Regions from separate parts of the Pectinatus sottacetonis genome, predicted to be linked through region 2. Evidence: riboswitches for the same ligand, from Rfam matches in the RefSeq annotation. Region 2 holds a riboswitch; each other region holds the start of a gene.

Region 1 (6,353 bases), 1.7 Mb from region 2:
TGCCCATGTGATTTCCAAAAAACCAGCGGCTATTAAATATATCCATTCCAATTTTGCTCACCTGCTTTATAAAATTTACCTTATCCTATCTATTTTATTTTCCTAATATGAAATTAATATGAAAATTGGCTGTAAAATAAAAAATATATATAAATTCTTATTGTACTGGCAAAAGTATATAGGTATCTGTTGCGGACAACGGATACCCAAACTGCGTTTATATTCCTGATAAAATATATTCCATAATATAAAATTAAATTTGTTTCGCCAAAAAAGATTTAACTTGCCCGTAACTGGAAGAGCATGTTCCGTATTAGTGATATGAATAAAAAGACTAAAGAAGAATTACTTGCATTATTTGTTTGTAGCAGTCAGAAAATAATATCAGGATTGCACCATAATAAAAAGTATAAAAAAACAAAGTCTTTTTATACTTTTACATATTTTCTGCATAAATAATTATATTTTATAATAAATTTACTTTAATTTCTTAAAATATTAAGGTATAATTAACATATAAAAGTCTTGTAAACGCTTTTATTTTATGGGACTTTTAATTTTTTTGCTATTTTATAATAATGTTTATCATAATATTAAATGAACGGAATCGGAGTGGAATATTTGAAAAGAACAGAAATAATATCTATTGGGTTCATGATGTTTTCTATTTATTTTGGTGCGGGTAACTTGATCTTCCCACCAGCAGTGGGACAAGCGGCAGGAACTAACTTGCTGCCTGCTATAGCAGGCTTTTTACTTACCGGAGTTGGACTGCCTTTTTTAGGCATCGTTGCTATCGCTTTCCAGGGAGGTCACTACACAGAATTTATTTCCAAGCATGTTCATCCCAAATTTGCCTTTATTTTGCTGGGGCTGTTATATCTTACCATTGGACCTTTATTTGCAATTCCACGGACAGCCGCTGTTGCTTTTGAAATCGGTGTACGTCCTTTTATATCTATACATAGCATGGTATGGAGTCAGCTTCTATATACAGCTGCTTTCTTCATAGCAACGTATCTGCTGGCTTTGAATCCCCATAAAATTATCGACCGCATTGGCAAAATACTTACGCCTATATTGCTGTTTTTTCTTATTGTCTTATTTGCCAGATCATATATTTCTCCATTGGGAGCCGTTTCAGCTGCTGTTGGAACATATATAACAGCTCCTTTTGCCCAGGGATTCCAAAATGGTTATCTGACTATGGACCTGCTCGCATCATTGGCTGTTGGTGCTATTGTAGTAAATACAGTACGGATGCGCGGTGTAAAAGAAAAACGGAGAATTGGCCGCGTATGTATTGCTGGCGGTCTTATTTCCATAATACTTATGAGTGGCGTATATATATCACTGGCTTATATCGGAGCTACGAGTGCAGGTTCCTTCGGCCCATTTAATAATGGTGCCGTATTATTGGCTAATGCAGCCAGTGTGTTTTTCGGTCCGCTGGGCAATATCCTTTTAGCAGTAATTATGACTATAGCGTGTCTTACTACCAGCTGTGGTATAGCATCAGCATGCGCCTGGTATTTTAACAAGGCATCGCAAAACAGGGTATCCTATCAGCGTATTCTGCTTTACTGCATTTTATTTAGTTTTGTAGCTGCAAACATTGGTCTTACAAAATTGATTCAAATATCTGTGCCATTTCTCACAGCAATGTATCCTGTTGTTATAGTTCTGGTGATTTTGTCATTATTTTCCAGGGTGTGGAAGGAACGCAGCAGTGTATACCGCTGGAGCCTGGGGTTTACCTTATTTTTTAGTATTTTTGATGGAATAAATGCAGCAGGTATACAAATAACAGGGATAAATTTCTTATTTAATAAATATATTCCTTTTTATCCTGTTCATCTTGGCTGGGTTATTCCGGCGTTATTAGGAATAATCATTGGTTATGGCATATCATGTTTTGAAAAAGGGACAGAAAGCTTGACTTATACAGCTGATGATAAATGATTCTTTAGTGTAGTAAGAAAGTTTTGTTTCCATTTTGAACTGTCCGTATATAGTTTAGATTATAAAAGCCTGTCTAATATAAATGCTTTTGTCCGCTCTTTTAAGGGCGGGCAAAGGGTTGTTTTTATATGAATTTGAATGAGATTGTTATACTGCATTGCTAAACCATATACACTTATTTAATATTTCATAAAACATGCTAAAAAATTTATTTATCTTAGAAGTGCATCCAGTATTATAAAAAAAATTCTGTGGCATAAAGTTATAGCAGTAAGGCATTGTCAGGGTTTATATACTGTATACATGAAAATATGAGTTGACAAAGATAAATACGGGTGGTACTTTATAAGTAAAGCTATTTAATGACCATCAGTCAATAAATAAATATGTATAGCTTTTATTAGAAAATCATTAATCGTTATTTTGCCATTATAATAAAATAATAGAATTTTTTATAAAATCAGGTATCCGTCTTTGGGGCGGATTTAAAAGGGAAGTCCGGTGCAAGTCCGGCGCTGTCTCGCAACTGTGAAGGTGAATCATGTTTCTGTTTTCCTCTTACCAGGGAGAAATATGATAATGAGCCTTAGTCAGGGTACTGCCTGCTTTATTTATCCGTATCGCCTGCGATGTACAGGTCGGGGATTGAAGACACACACTCACAGGCCGCAGATGGTTTATACTGTATTGGTTGTGATTATTCAGGTCGCATATTTTGACTGGAAGTGTGTATTTGATGACCCGGTAAGCAGGCCGCTTTAGAGAATAGAGCGTCAATTGTTCCGCCGGGCGGGATGGTTGGCGCTTTTTTTGCAGCTGAGTATCAAAGCTATATATTTTTTTGGCTGTTTTTATCGTAGTGTGATAGCAGGCTGCGCAGCATTGGTTAAATGAGAGTTGTACACTCTGTTTTTTCAGTACAGACAAAACTTAATATAGAGAAACAGGTGCCCTTCGGGGCTTAATAGGGAAGTCCGGTGAAAAGCCGGCACGGTCCCGCCACTGTAACGGGGAGCAATCCGCAAAATACGTCACTGAAGCAGCTGCTTTGGGAAGGCGCGGTAAGCTATGAACCGAAGTCAGGAGAACTGCCTGTTTAACGATCACCGCTTGACCTGCGAGGCATGGGGAGGAGATTACGTGGAACAGTTTTTTCTGTGAGCGCAATTACTCCCGCAAGGGAGTTTTTTTATTGCCGGTATTTATTGCCATAGAATTTTAGTATCCCGCACCAGTATATTTGCGGGAGATTAGCAATACTGGTATAAATAAATAATAATTATTAAATTATAGATAAGAGGGAAAATATGAGAAAAATAACAGACACCATTTCCATTATGGCGGCAATGTTTCTGGCCTTGGGAATACTCATGCCGCTTTCAGTGCGCGCAGCTCCGGCAGAAAAAATTGCCATAGTAGATATACAGCAGGTTACAGCCAGCTATCCGGGCATTGATGCTATTTTGCAGAAACTGGAAAATATGCGCAAGGCTGCCCAGAATGACTATAACCAGCGCAGTAAAGGCATGGCAGCAGATAAACGCCGGGAACTCAGTATTTCTATCGGACGGGAAGAAAGCGCAAAAGAAGATGTTTTGCTGAAACCCGTGCGGGAAAAAATACAGAAAGCCGTAAAAGCAGCCGCGGCAGACGCAGGTGTGGCTGTCGTGCTTGAGGCTGCAGTAACGACTTACAGCAGTACAGATATTACGGCGGCTGTTATTCAGAAAGTAAAACAGTAGTTTTCACTTAAGTATTTTGCCTTTAACCGTTCTGTTCAGGAGGCTGGAGGATAAAATAAAAGTTTCAGGAGTTCAATTTCACCAGATGTTTTTTATAAACCACAATGCTGTTGTCAAGGAAAAAGGGGGGATAAAAATTTTATTGCAAATGATATTTTTTGTCCACGAGGGAAAGGAGCAGTGAAAAAATATTATAGTGAAAAATGATTCATGTTTCAATGTTAGAACAGTCAAATTTTAGTTGTTTATGTAGAAAGAAGGGTCTTTTATGTCTACTTCAACTGTAGTGGCAACATTTTATAATTTTGCTACATCACTGTCAAACAAGGGGCGTCTGCGCCTGATTACTTCCAGCAGCACCAGCACACCGGCGTATACTCCTGTATCAGGGAGCGGGACTGAGTTCACTAATACCGATCCTATCGCCTTTTACTTTAACGGCGGCAGCGGCACCGGTATCAGGGTGCTGCTGGTAGAAAGAAATTATGATTCAAGCTATCAACAGACTTTTTGTACGCTTTCCGTGTATGATCCCAGCAGTTGGACAAAAACAGTCGCGGAAAATTCGTCGGCTTATGAATACAATGATGGTACTCCGCTGCTCAATATCTACAGCATCAATTCACCGGGCGGGACTGATGCCGGCACACTTTACGGTGCTGACTATACCGGAGTGAACAATGATAACGGACGTATATTCAAGCTTATTCACGATGTCAGCGGCGGAGCCGAAACCCTGACATTGGACAGCCATGATTATCAGTTTGTACCGACAACATCAGGAGCAAAAGCCCATAGTGTCGACTCGGTATTTAATACTGAATCAGGCACTGACTACGTTTATGCCGCAGCCCAGCAGTATAGTCTGTCCGGTTCGCCATCTAATCCGGCGAACTATACTTACTATAACAGTATCATTGTCAAGCTCGATCCCGGCACGCTGACACCGGTCAGCGGCGGCGGTCCGAGTGCCAGCCTGGCACCGAATGTCTTTGATTTGCAGTACTATGGCGGCAGCTTCTATGTGACGGCTCTGGGCGGTGCGCAGTGGAACCAGACTTCGTGGAAATGGAACTATACTTCACGTATTCAAAAGGTCACCACCGGCCTTACCGTGACTGATCTCGTTCGGCCGGCCAATTCAACAGAAACTGATTCAAAATACGATAATGATAAATTTGATATCCGTTCACTGGCCATTCTTGAGGATGGTACGGCTTATATCATAAATGGTTCTTACGACAGCAATTTTGCTTTCACCGGTCATTTATGGCATGCCAATATAGCCGATTTGACGGGTGATGATTTATTGTACAATACAGCTACATTGATTAGTAATGTCAGCATATCAACTGTCAACGGTTATCTGTGGGCATTATTGCCGGCCGACGAATTGGGCAAGGTCTGGGGCATGCTGGGTGATACACTGGGTGTCTATGATGCCAGCGGTATTTCCGGCAGCGCTATCGATGCCGCTACGGCCTCTGGCTGGACAGATGGTACTCCGGCCTTTAATGCAATCTCCTTGGCGATGCCGGCCGTTACCCGCCGCGGCAGTCGTGCTATTAAGTCTGTCCGTGGTTTTGTCCATCCGGTATTGGTATCCCGTGCCGGGATGAGCCAGGATGAATATGATGATTTTATAAGTTCCTATGCCGGCAAATAACCGGGTCACTGACTGAATGCAGGGGCAAAGGATTTGTCCCTGCTTATTTTTATAATAATAACAATAAGGAAGAAATATTTTGAAAAGGAATAATAAATATATAGTATTATATCCCCTGGCTCTTTTTTTGCTTACTTATACCGCACCATGTGAGGCATGGAATCAGCTGGTAATAAATGGAGAAAATGCCAATTACATAAATTGGGGAATAAATGCCGACCCAAGCGGAACTTATGATATCACGAGTGGAGGTAATTATACTACCTATGCCAGAAATACACAGACCGGCGGACCACCGGTTTCCAGATATAACGAACCTATTAATATTTTAAATGGGGGAATATGGCGTCCGCTGGATGCTAAGTCTGCAATTTATGCGAGTGCTTTAACCATGCATTCCGGTTCCATGATAGACCTGGCATATAAATACAGTGCTGCCAACGGTTATACTCAGGAAAACGGCTATGATCCCTGGTCGGCAGCAACCTCTTCCTCTTTTAATACAGAGCGAGATTTGTCATTAGATAATGGTAAATTTGAAGGCAATATTGCTTTTCGGCTTAATATGGGAACAGCTGTTTTTGATATGTATCATAGGATGGGTGGTAATGATCTTATAGATTTGGATGCGCCGCAGATAATTAATTCAGCTGAATATCCAACCGTAAATGTTACACTGCATTATATCATCGGCAATCATTTTGGTGAAGGAATGGTTGGATCTAATTGTTACTATCCATGGGATCACCAGACAGCAGCCATGCTGAAGAACAGAATACCTGGTATCTTTTCTATAGGCAATTCAGATACTGCCACAATGGATAAATTTAATGTGTCGGGCAGCGGCGAGTACCATCTTGACGGTGCCATCAATAAATATCTGCTGCAGACGCAGGTGCAGCAAGATGAAACTAATCCGCAAGTAGATTATACTACACATAGAGTGTGGAGCCTGGTCTGGACAGCCCGGCGGCAGAATTATC
Region 2 (6,353 bases):
CACTGATACAGGCGGCTGTATGGATGGTCTGATGGCAACAGGACTAAATAAGAATGAGGGTTCTGAAAGTCTTATTTCCTATGTTGTAGCCTATGCTGCATTGCAAAAAATAAAATAAATAAAAAGCACTTTTAAATATAACTATTACCAAAATATTTCAGTGATAGCTGTATTTAAAAGTGCTTTATTTATTCAAAAATCTCTACTGTCATCTGACTGGATATAATATTTGTTCCAATTTTTCTCTGTAATGCCAGAAACTTAACATTGTCAATCAATACTTGGCAGAATGGTATTGATCTAACTAAAAATGATTCAATTCTATATCCAGCAAAAAAGCCTCTCATCTCTGAGAAGCTTTATTTTCTATGGTGCGATTGGCGAGAGTCGAACTCGCTACCTGCCGCTTAGGAGGCGGCCGCTCTATCCATGTGAGCTACAACCGCATAATGTAACTTATATATTATAACAAATTTTTGCTTTTATGACAAATTAATTCTACCTTACCTAAATATATAACTCTTTCGCATTATACTAGTTAATATAAATTACAAAAATTATTTCTTTGTTTTCCATTATCCCAAAATTATGTAAAATATTATTATTTATAAAAAAATAATGATTTTAATTAGCACAACGAGAATATATTCTTTTATTCTTTATTATTAGCTACATTTTTCATAGCTAATTTTGCCGCACACCCCACAATCTTTCTCATAATGAAAGAGAATAATCCTTAAGTACAATAAAATACAATTTAGCTATGCAGAACAAAAGCATTAATTCAGTCTATTTTTCTATAATGACCTCTGCTTAAAAATTCAATATAACCTCGATCTCGCAGCACTTGCAATTGTTGACGTATTTTATCGCGGATATGTTGATTTCCCAAATGCCTGGCATGTAATTCATCTTCAAAATTGTATATATCTGACAAAGTAAATTCATTTGTCTTGATCTTATCAACACAACGAAGTACATCCATAAGCCAGCCACGCTTCGCAATATTTTTTTCTTCAAGAAAATTTGCCCGCTGCAATTTGTTAATAACCAATTGGTAATCAATTTCTTTTCCATGGCGAATAAGATATATACAACCATTACTTGGTATTTCAGTAAGCAATATATTACATCCTACCCAGCCAGCACGTCTAGCCATCGGTCCCAATGGTTTTCTCTTCTCAATAATATCCACTGTAAAAAAATACTTTGGTATTACAAAGAAATTGTCAATACAATAATTAACATGATTATATTCCATACCAAATAAATCTGGATTATTGTTGCTTGTAATACGAGTAATCATCGTGTCATAAGCACCATCAACAATTTTTTTCCTAAATAATCCCGCATGACTTTTTAATTCATATTCACTTTTACAATGAGGACAATAAAAATCAGCAACAGGCTTATTATTCTCGTATTTTTCAATTTTTTTGTTGCCACAGCGTATGCAATATATATTATCGTGCGTCCATTTCTCAGTTATTACCCGTGCTTTTTGAGTATTGCTCTTATATTTTTTAGCTAATGTAGTATCCATGTAAAGATTCAAAATTAGTACCTAACCTTATAATAACATTTTATACATATTTATATATTATCTGCTTATACTAAAATCCCTGCACACAAAATAAATATTCCCTGATTTTTCAGTATAAGCATAAGTGATCAACTAAATAGTGTATATAAAAAATACCATTTTAATATAGTCCTCAAATACCGCAATACAAAAATACAAAAAAAAATAGCAACTTAATCATGTACATAATTAGTAATATACTAAAATATTATTAAAACATAAATTATCTATATTGATTTTTATATTATGTCATGCTATACTTAATTTTATATTATATAATTTCATGTTATATGTAGTTAAATATAATGTAATATATATTATCATGAATAATTTCATATGACTGAAACAGGTGTCCGCAAGGACTTAATAGGGAATCCGGTATAAAACCGGAGCGGTCCCGCCGCTGTAAGGATGAGCAAATCGCAAAACACCATTGGGAATTAATCCTGAGAAGGTGCGATAAGTAATGAATCCGAGCCAGAAGAACTGCCTGTTTGACAATCACCGTTAGCATTTTTATAATGCTTGTACCTACGAGCGATAGGGAGGAGATTTCGCATTGGTAGTGTTTTTGTGCTGCCATAAACGAAATATGCTGTTACAAACCTCATCCGTTCATGGATGGGGCCTTTTTATTCTTTAAATTAATTATTTGATTAATATACATAATATTTTCAATATCCATATAAAACTATAAACATATACAATATTATCACCCTATCGCAAAATGTATATAAAATATCTGTTTAATTTTCATAAATTATAATTTTATGAATATATATTTTAATATGAAAATTCACTTATTAAAATAATTTTACAGAATTTTTTATATATAAACTATTGTAAAGGATGAAATATTGATGCATTGGAAAGCAAAAAAAAGGACTTATGTCAAAAAAATGGCAGCATGCGCTTTATCGCTAGGCATTATGGTACCATCAACTGCATGGGCTAATAAGACACCAGCTAAAGCAAAAATTATTACTCAGTCCAATGATGACACTGCCGCTTATGACCTAGGCAGACAAACTGTAGAAGCTAGTCGTCCCGATTGGGAAACCAAGCTTTCTCCAGGAACAGTTACAATTATCCGGCCTGATGATTACAAGGGCGAACAAAAAGAACTTCCCGATTTTCTCAAAATGGTACCAGGCGTACATGTACGTGAAGTAAACGGCAAAGGGCAGTATACAACAGTCACAGTACGTGGTTCAACAGCAGCACAGGTAGGTATATTCGTAGACGGAGTATTATGTAATCTTGGTGGTGACGCTGCGGTCGATATATCTACAATTCCCATTAAAAATGTTGAACGTATCGAAATTTATCGCGGCTATATTCCCAGTCGTTTTGGTGGCACATATATGGGGGGAGTTATTAACATTGTAACCAAAAAACCAACCACAGAACATACAAGCATTGAAATTGGCAAATCAGAATACGGTGGAAAGCAACTTTCATGGGAAATGAGTGCACCAGTCAGTAAGGGCAGTCTTATGCTTGGTATTAATTATGAATCAAACAAGGGAGACTTTCCCTATAATAATTATGCAGCTCCCCGTGAATTAGCCGAATCACTGGATTGGTATGAATTTTACAAAGACTGGGACGCAAAAGAGCCCGCTGACTGGAAAAAGAAATGGTTAGCTTATTATAAATCATGTGTGCAGGCAGAATCAGATACTCATCGCTGGCGCAAATACAATGACCGCAAAAACACAAGCATATTAACAAAATGGCAAAATGATCATTGGATGGTCAAAGCTTCTTATAATAAATTGGATCGTCATCTGCCAGATAGTTTATGGGGTGACAGTATTCTTGATGCTGTAATAAACAATCAGGTAGATTTACGGGATATATATTATGTTGATGGACGCAGACAAAAGCTGGAAGATGAAGAACTTTTATTACAACATAGGAATACCAATAAAAAGCTGGAATGGGGATGGATGATAGACTATCTTCATCAAAACAAGGAATATAAGGCAGAACATATCCTGGTAGGTGATGATGATGTTCATTTAAATAACCTGCCTTTACGCAAATGGAGTAAATATCGTTCAAACAAATATAATGGACAAATCGATGGTACATACAAAATTAATAACCGACAAATGCTGGATTTTCAGATGAATTATTCGCATGAACGCATGAATATTTATGGTTCTAACATGGATAAAGTCCTGGGAGATTCAGATATAGCCAATATTCTTGGACAAATGCGCAACCGGTACGACCAAAACATATTAAATTTCCAGGTTCAGGATACGATAGTTCTCGATAAAAATAATACCTGGTTCATCACACCAAGCTGGCGTTATAACCAATCTAAAATAACAGGCTATAGTGACGGGAAACGCTTTAAAGTTGGACAGGAACATCGTTACCACTGGCTCCATCCTAAAGATGAACAAACTGACGGACGGGGGACATGGCAGATAGCATTGAAAAAAATTTTTAACAATCATTTTACCATGCGAATGACTGGCGGAACCTATTATCGCTTACTCAACATGTATGAAATTGCCGGTGACGGAGCTGGCATTTTACCATCAACATTTAATGGTCGAAATTCTGTCTTTCCACAACCAGAGCAGGGAAAGCAATTTGACATGAGTGCCATCTGGAAAGGTAAAGCTTTAGGTGCTGACAGTAATGCAACTATAACTTATTTTTGGCGTAGTGCTGATCGCATGTTACAACTAGTACGAGCCGGCCTGGATTATTCATCATATTTTAACGATAACCGGGGTACAATTCACGGTTTTGAACTGCAAAACAGATTCAAATGGCATAAATTTGCCCTTGATTTACGCGGTACTTACACCAAAGTCGATCCTGAACGAAAAAACACATCAGTAGGATATGGTTATTCATCTATCTGGCCTACCTACCAGCCTGAATGGGAAGGAAATATGCGCCTTACCTGCACACCAACAAATCAGTTTGCTGTTTTTGGTGAAATGCATTACACCGGAAAATATTATACATATTACGGAAAAGACTATCGTGGTGGTGAATATGCTGAACTTTCTGGTAAACCAGCAAATTTACTGATAGTCGTAAACAGCGGCATCAAATGGAAACCACATAAAAACATGCTGCTAACCTTTGGCTGCAATGATATATTAGATCAGGGCCCTAAGCAAAAAATCCGCAGTAATATAGCTTATACAGTACCGGGATATGTAAATGATGAGTTTCCACTCCAGGGACGCACCTATTATGCAACACTGAAGTATGAATTTTAAGGAGGAATATTATGCTAAGATTAAGGAAGAAAACGAATTATCATCATGTCCATAGTATCATAACATGTATTTTAAGCAGCTGCCTGCTTAGCGGTACAGCTATGGCTGCCAATCTTGTTGCCGCAGTACCATCAGATTATTCCAATAGTGAAATGGGTACTATTACCGGATCACGTGTAACAACAAAAGTAGATAATAAAATTATTACAGGGCTGCAAAAGGATTTAAATGGTGATCCCGCTATTTATAATTATAATCTTTTTGGGGAAAACTACATTTTTCAACGCCAATATACATACAGCACAACAGATCTAAAACCTTGTAATGCAATTAATTCAAATTACCTGGATAAAATAATGCAGTCTGGAAAAATTACTAGTGTTCCCAATACACATGCTGTTACTGCAACAGTAAAAAACAATACCGGATATATTTATGCCACAGGATATGATCAAGGAAATATTGGTGTTATTGCATCAGCAGATACAAAATTAGTTGAAAACACAAATAAAACGGTAAATTTGAAAAATGATATTACAAAGTACATCGGAAAAATTGATGGAGATAAACCATCAGTACATGGCGAAGGAATATCAATTTATGGTAACGATTTATATGTACTGGCAACCAGTAATAAACACGGTACCTATACAGACTACAATGATGCCTACGTTTTACAATATCATGTCAATGATGATGGATCTTTAGCTTATAACAGCTACACCCGTATGGGGAAAAATGCAGATCAATCACGTATGAACTTTTACAATAACCATCTTATTGTTTCCTTTATTGGTGGTTACCAAAACTATGGCTCTGGTAATAAAGAAACCGGCATCTATGCAGCACGTATTTCAGATGACCCCAAACAGCGGCTGTCTTTAAAAAATTGCACTAAGATCAATATCCCTGATAACGTAAAAGAAACATCGGCAGATTTTCGCGATTTAAAAATTCTTCCAAACGGAACAGCTTATGTAATGGCTTATAATTTAGCACAAAGTGCCAGCACTATTAATAACGGTCATGTATATCAGACAACCGTTTCCAACCTTCTTGCCGAACATCCCCAGGCATGGAAAGAAATTACCAGTACAGATCAAGGCGAATGGAAAGGCTGGTTTGGCAAACTAAACGCAGAATATTATACAAAACGCCTATGGTTGGAAACAGGTAATACACTCAATGTTTATACAGATGGCGCAGCTGTTCCCACAGCGTCATGGGATGCAAAAGACTTTTCAACCAATCCACAATATTATCAATTTAACAGTATTGCTGCATTGACGCCTGATACTGTCTGGGGTGATAAAGCTGCCTTGGCAGTTTCAGCTCCAGAGGGACTTACATCCTCATCAATCATGACTACGCTGACGGCTAACAATAATGCCTTGTGGAAACAGGGTGATATTACGACCCCGCTAACAGCATCAACCAACTATGATACAGATAAAGTTATCAGCCTTGATGATAATGAAGCATTAGGTGATCTCACTACAAATGTGCATGCAGCAGTC
Region 3 (6,353 bases), 380 kb from region 2:
TTATATCTTCGTCTTCAAAAAAAATTCTGCCGTTATCGACCTTGTAAGCCGGATTAGACAAAAGGGATGAACCAAATGTTGATTTACCAGCACCATTGGGCCCCATCAATACATGTGTTTCACCCTTGTTTATCGTAATGTTAAGTGCGTGCAATATAGGAACATTGTCATTAGATGTGACAGAGTAGTTTTTTACTTCTAGTAGTTTATTGTTCATAAGAAAGACACTCCCTAATATCAATAATGTATTATTCAATTATATAAAATAGAAATTATTGCTTAATAATTTATTATTACAAAATATTGCTAGATAATCAATTTAATTTGCGCTATCAGCCCTATCTCATTAATCATATTATACTACTATGATAATATATAAACAATAGTTATTTTTTAGTTTTGCTTATTATTAATGTAGTTATAATGAAAATATACATAGATAATGCCTGTCCAATATTAGACAGGCATTATCTATGTATATTTTCATTTTTACGTTATATTAAATAAAGATGAAATGTTTATTTACAACCGGCAATAGCTTTTTTTACGCTGTCGGCAGAATCCATAAGCATTTTAGTTTCTTCTTTGGTTAATTTAACTTCAAAGGATTTTACAACGCCTTCGCCACAAAGCATACGAGGTATACTAAGAGCAACATCATGCAAACCGTATTCGCCTTCAAATACGGCAGACATAGGTAAGATAGTATGTTCATCATATAAAATGGCTTTTATAAAACGGCAGGCTACCATCGAAATCCCTGTATTCGTCCATCCTTTAAGATTGATTATATCATATGCTACTTGTACAATTTCATCTTCAATAGCCTTGCGGCTGATTTTTTGTGAGAAATTGAAACACTCATCTAAGTGTTCAAGTGGCATCCCTGCTATATTTACAGTACTCCAGGCAGTAAATGCAGTATTTCCATGTTCGCCTAAGATATAACCATGAATATTTTTGGGATCAACACGATAATGATTAGCTAAAGCACGGCGGAAACGGAACGTTTCCAGCATTGTCCCAGTACCGACAATTCTTTCACGCGGATAATCAAAATGAGTTGAAATATAATAAGTAGCTACATCAAGCGGATTAGTTATAGCAATTATCATAGCTTCTTTTGTATATTTTGTTATTTCAGACATAATACTGCCCATAATTTTAGTGTTGGTCTTTGCTAAAATTAAACGATCAGGCTTTTCGCCAGGTTTTATACTGGGACCTGCTGTAATAATTATAATACCCGCATCTTTGCAGTCGGCATATGTACCTGAATGCACATTAATATTTGTGCTGTAGATACATGATGTTGCATGACTAGCGTCAAGTGCTTCACCTTTTGCTTTATCTGTATTGATGTCGATTAAAGCAATTTCTGAGGCTAATTGAAAGTCGGTGACTTTGTTCAATATTGCGGAACCTACATTACTGGCTCCAATGATTACGATTTTTCCTTTGTTTACCATAAAAAAATTCTCCTCCCTATCACTCGTAGGTGCGTCGCATAAATATTTACGACATGGTGATTGCTGAACAGGCAGTTCTTCTGGCTCTGCTTCATTATAAATTACGCCTTCTCAAGACTCACACTATCTCAATGGACAAATGTAATTTACTCTGCATCACAGCTGCGGGACAGCTCCGGTTTTTAACGGATTCTCTATTAAGTGGATAACACCTGTTCCTTTAACGGTAGATAAACTAAACTTATAGTTTAACCCTTTTAAAATATATTATATTTAATTGCTGGTCAAATATAAAAATTTCATTTATCATTGTTGCACATAGTGATTAAATTGTCAAGATAGCAGACTAGGCATTACATTGTTATTAGAATAATAAAAATTATTTATTATTCTAATAACAATGTAATAAATATATAAATGTTTTTGTGTAGTGAGATAATTCATAATCATATGTAATTATGTAAAAAATAGTAAGCATAGTTTATGACAAAATAATTTAAATATTGCTTAAAAAGTAAAAAATGGTGTAGAATAAAAATATCTGTTAAGGAAGCATTTTATAATTGTTTTATATAGTAAAATCTATACGGCATGGAGAAAAAATAATGCAAGGAATAGAAGTAAAAAACTTAATATATAGTTATACTGGGGCAGATAACCAGAAGAAAAAAGCTTTGGATAAGATAAATTTGACTATAAGTAAAGGTGAGTTTATCGCAATTATTGGTATGAATGGCTCAGGAAAATCAACTCTTGCTCGCCAGTTTAATGGGTTGCTACTTCCAGATGAGGGAAGCTGTATTGTTGATGGGATAAATACAAAAGATGAGAAAACTATTTGGCAGGTAAGGCAAAAGGTAGGAATGGTTTTTCAAAATCCAGATAATCAGATAATTGCCGCGATTGTTGAGGATGATGTTGCTTTTGGACCGGAGAATTTGGGGATAATGCCTGAGGAAATAAGAAAACGAGTCACTGAAAGTTTAAAGGTCGTGGCAATGGAACAAAAACGAAAATTTGCGCCGCATCTTTTATCAGGCGGGCAGAAACAATTAATAGCTATAGCTGGTGTACTGGCTATGCGGACAGACTATCTGGTATTGGATGAACCGACAGCGATGCTTGATCCTTTAGGGCGACAGGCTGTTATAGAAACAGTACATAAAATACATAGGGAATATGGTATAACCATAATTTTAATAACGCATTTTATGGATGAAGCTGTCAGTGCGGGCCGGATAATAATTATGCATGAAGGAAGAATTGCTGCCAATGGAACACCTGGGGAAATATTTAATAATCCTGAAAAAATAAAAAAAATGGGACTGGATTTGCCATTAGCATCTCAAATAGCAGGTAATCTGCGAAGAAAAAAACTACCATTATCAGAAAATATTTATCAAGATAGAGATTTAATAGAAGCTTTAAAAAAATGAAATAGTTAAAAAGAAATATTTATTATTGCATTAAAAATGCCCTCCCGTAAATTGAAATTAAAATCTAACTTAATGGGAAGGCATTTTTTATTTTATTGATTGCAATTTGATTAAATGGGAACCGCACACTCGTGACATTAGTCTGAGTTAGGCGACCGAATTAGTCAGTATGTATAGAAATATGCATATAGAGATTGGTACAAGACCAGTACAATACTGCCTTAAATGCTGGAAACTCATAGCCACAACGCTAAGATGAAACAAGCTCAAACGTGACGGCTGCGAAAGTAAAAAAATATGCTGTATGGTGCAAGGTTAAACCCTAAACACTAGAAAATGGACAATCAGCAGGAAAGCTCTGAACAGGAGAATCCCCAACGACTATTTTTCTTGAGGGAAGTACAGCCTAGCGGCTGGAAGTGGGCAGACCTTAACGGATAATGCCAAAGGACAAGATATAGTCTGTGCTTTATGGAAACATAAAGGAGTTCATAATAATAATTTTAGTAACCATATTATAGAAACGGAATAATTTCTTTTACAGAATCAAAAATAAGATGAGGTTTTATTGAAGAGGTTTCCACATCTTCTAATTTTGTTTCGCCGCTTAACACAAGCATACTGTAAAGACCATTATTGACACCGGCAGCTACGTCGGTATAAAGCCGGTCACCGACCATCATTACTTTATCGCCAGTAGTGTTTAGCCGGGCTAGCATATATTTTATAATATCAGGATTAGGTTTACCTATAATACGATCGGGATAGCGAAAAGCTGAAGCTTTGATAAATGCGGCAATTGCACCAGAATCGGGAATAAATCCGGTTTTGGTAGGGCAATTATAATCTGGATGGGTAGAGATATACGGCAGCCCAGCACGTACAAAATCACAAACTTTACACATTTTATTATAATCTAAGCTTGTATCAAAGGCTGTAACAACTATATCAGGTTTTTCTTCATCTAAAATTAGGCCTTCTTCAAGAAATTCTTTTTTCAGTAAAGCATTACCTAAAAGAAAAATTTTTTTATTAGGGTAAGTTTGTTTTAAATAATAAATAGTTGCTTGCCCTGAAGTTATTATTTGGTTTACATCAATATCAAGTCCCATTTTATGAAGTTTATCGACATAATTTTGTGAACTTTTGGAAGAATTATTGGTCAGAAAAATAAATTTCCGGCCTGACGATTCTACTTTGTGTAAAAATTCTTTTGCACCATTTATCCATGTTTCGTCGAGGTAAATAGTGCCGTCCATGTCAAGAGAAAAAAAATCTATAGTTTTTATTATGTTACTTTTATCTTTGTTTACTTTTGAAATCATTTATTTACACCTCTTTTTGTTTTTGTATTAATTAATAGTATAATCAATAAACAGGTTAAATGTCAAAGAATTATTAAAAAAACAAGTATTATTTTAAATTTATTTACAATAATTTAGAAAAAAACTCATCAATAAAGGAATAATAAAAAAGATATATATTATAAAAAAATAAATAAAAAATAATTTTTACTAATTATGAATATTAAATAAAATACAATAACATAAAAAATAATTAAATATAACAATAAATAATTATTTTTTAGCAAAATACTTGATTTTTAGAAAAAATTTGCTATAATGAAATTTATTCAGAGGTAATAAAATATAAACATAAATAAACGATAAGAACAGTATAATTGTTAAAAATATTCTGATTTTATCAATTATACTATGAGTTGAAGATTAAGTACTGAGTAAAGAAAGGATAATGTTATGAAGTTAACACCAAAGGTAGTAAAAAAAATGAAGATTAATGAATTTATTGGAAAAAAGTTTTCCTGTGAGTGTGGTCGAGAACATTATATGGATATGAATGCAATAGTTATAGAAAATGGTGCAATAAATAAAATAATTGATGTAATAAACAAATATGGCAGTAAATATCCATTAATTATAGCTGATTCTAATACATATAAAGTTGCGGGAGAAATGCTTGAATCGTTGCTTGATAGTGAAAATATTGCACATAAGGAAGTTATCTATCAAACGAAGTGTTCTTTGGTTCCTGATGAGGAAGCCATGGGAAAATTGATTTTAGCAGTGGGAGATAATACAGATTTGCTGATAGCAGTGGGATCTGGCGTATTAAACGATCTCACTAAATATATAAGCAGGCGTACAGGATTAAAGGCTGTTATTATTGCAACTGCACCATCGATGGATGGGTTTGTATCGGATACATCAGCGCTGACCATTGATAATTTGAAAACAAGTGTGTCGTGTGAGCTGCCAAAAGTTGTTTTAGGTGATGTAGATATATTGAAACAAGCACCAGAACGAATGATACTTGCTGGATTAGGCGATATGATAGGAAAGTATTCGGCACTTACTGATTGGAAATTAAGTGAAATTATAAACAACGAATATTATTGTGCGACAACAGCAACAATTTCTGCTGAGGCAATTCAAAAATGTGTTGATAATATTAACGGGGTAAAAAAGCGTTCAGATGCAGCTATTGCCAATATAATGGATGGGCTGATACGTACAGGAATTGCTATGAGCTATGTAAATAATTCTCGGCCGGCATCTGGCTGCGAACACCATTTATCGCATTATTGGGAAATGATGTTTTTATTTCAGGGAAAAGAAGCGCTTCTTCATGGAACTAAGGTAGGGATTACAAGTATATTGGCAGGAAAGATCTATGAAACTTTTGCACAAGAAAAAGTTGATTTTACAGCAGCAATAAGGAAGGCAAGGAATTTTGATGCATCCAAATGGGAAGATAATATAAAGCAATTTTATGGTAAAGCGGCAGCGGGTATATTAAAAGCAGCAGCCACAGATAACAGAAATTGTATTGAAAAGCGACTGGAACGAATAGAAACAATAAGGACAAATTTTACTGAGATTACAAAATTAGCCAAGACAGCCAAGACAGCTTCTTTTATTGAAAATATAATGAAATGTGCTGGGGCACCGCTTCGTCCGCAAGATGTTGGCGTTGATGAAACAACCGTTCATAATAGTATGCTTATGGCTAAGGAAGTGCGTCAGCGCTATACTATTTTAAATATGCTTTCTGATTTGGGATTGACAGAAAAATATACAGAAATTATTGATGATTTTATCAAAAAATAATATAAAACAAAACAATAATTTTATAAGGGACTGTGACATAAACTATTGGCTGCATAAAAATGCAGTAGTTTGCTGTTGAATGTGGATTGGAAAAACGTTTAGGTACGGCAGTCCCAAAAGGATGGTTATTATGGAAAAAATATTATTTCTGGCATTTGTTTTATATGTAGTACAATGTTTTTTTATGTATCTGCAGATGAAGCACTTTAAAAGTATTGTTAAGGATTTTATGACAAAAGGACATGTAGGTATAGGTGAAAGAAAAAGCAAGTTTTCTGCTGGAAATGTAGTGGTATTAGTTAGTGACGATAACGGCATGA

What was found. A riboswitch is a leader RNA that binds a small molecule or an ion and turns the genes downstream of it on or off. The one in region 2 is predicted to bind cobalamin.
Region 1: another riboswitch for cobalamin. It lies ahead of I6760_RS00925 (hypothetical protein); the one in region 2 lies ahead of I6760_RS09120 (TonB-dependent receptor plug domain-containing protein).
Region 3: another riboswitch for cobalamin. It lies ahead of I6760_RS07260 (L-lactate dehydrogenase); the one in region 2 lies ahead of I6760_RS09120 (TonB-dependent receptor plug domain-containing protein).

The regions. Positions count from the first base shown of each region.
Region 1 is NZ_WIQK01000001.1:212,658-219,010, reverse strand. It holds gene I6760_RS00940 (DMT family transporter) at 1-51, opposite strand, end outside; gene brnQ (branched-chain amino acid transport system II carrier protein) at 613-1,962, shown strand; cobalamin riboswitch at 2,408-2,582, shown strand; gene I6760_RS00930 (hypothetical protein) at 2,542-2,724, shown strand; cobalamin riboswitch at 2,891-3,072, shown strand; gene I6760_RS00925 (hypothetical protein) at 3,270-3,704, shown strand; gene I6760_RS00920 (hypothetical protein) at 3,973-5,370, shown strand; gene I6760_RS00915 (TonB-dependent receptor domain-containing protein) at 5,450-6,353, shown strand, end outside.
Region 2 is NZ_WIQK01000001.1:1,943,626-1,949,978, reverse strand. It holds gene I6760_RS09135 (glycosyltransferase) at 1-118, shown strand, start outside; tRNA gene I6760_RS09130 (tRNA-Arg) at 370-446, opposite strand; gene I6760_RS09125 (DpnI domain-containing protein) at 785-1,543, opposite strand; cobalamin riboswitch at 1,913-2,090, shown strand; gene I6760_RS09120 (TonB-dependent receptor plug domain-containing protein) at 2,443-4,836, shown strand; gene I6760_RS09115 (autotransporter domain-containing protein) at 4,848-6,353, shown strand, end outside.
Region 3 is NZ_WIQK01000001.1:1,559,551-1,565,903, forward strand. It holds gene sufC (Fe-S cluster assembly ATPase SufC) at 1-217, opposite strand, end outside; gene I6760_RS07260 (L-lactate dehydrogenase) at 519-1,469, opposite strand; cobalamin riboswitch at 1,523-1,700, opposite strand; gene I6760_RS07265 (energy-coupling factor transporter ATPase) at 2,075-2,905, shown strand; gene I6760_RS07270 (HAD-IIA family hydrolase) at 3,421-4,230, opposite strand; gene I6760_RS07275 (sn-glycerol-1-phosphate dehydrogenase) at 4,663-6,033, shown strand; gene I6760_RS07280 (transcriptional regulator GutM) at 6,164-6,353, shown strand, end outside.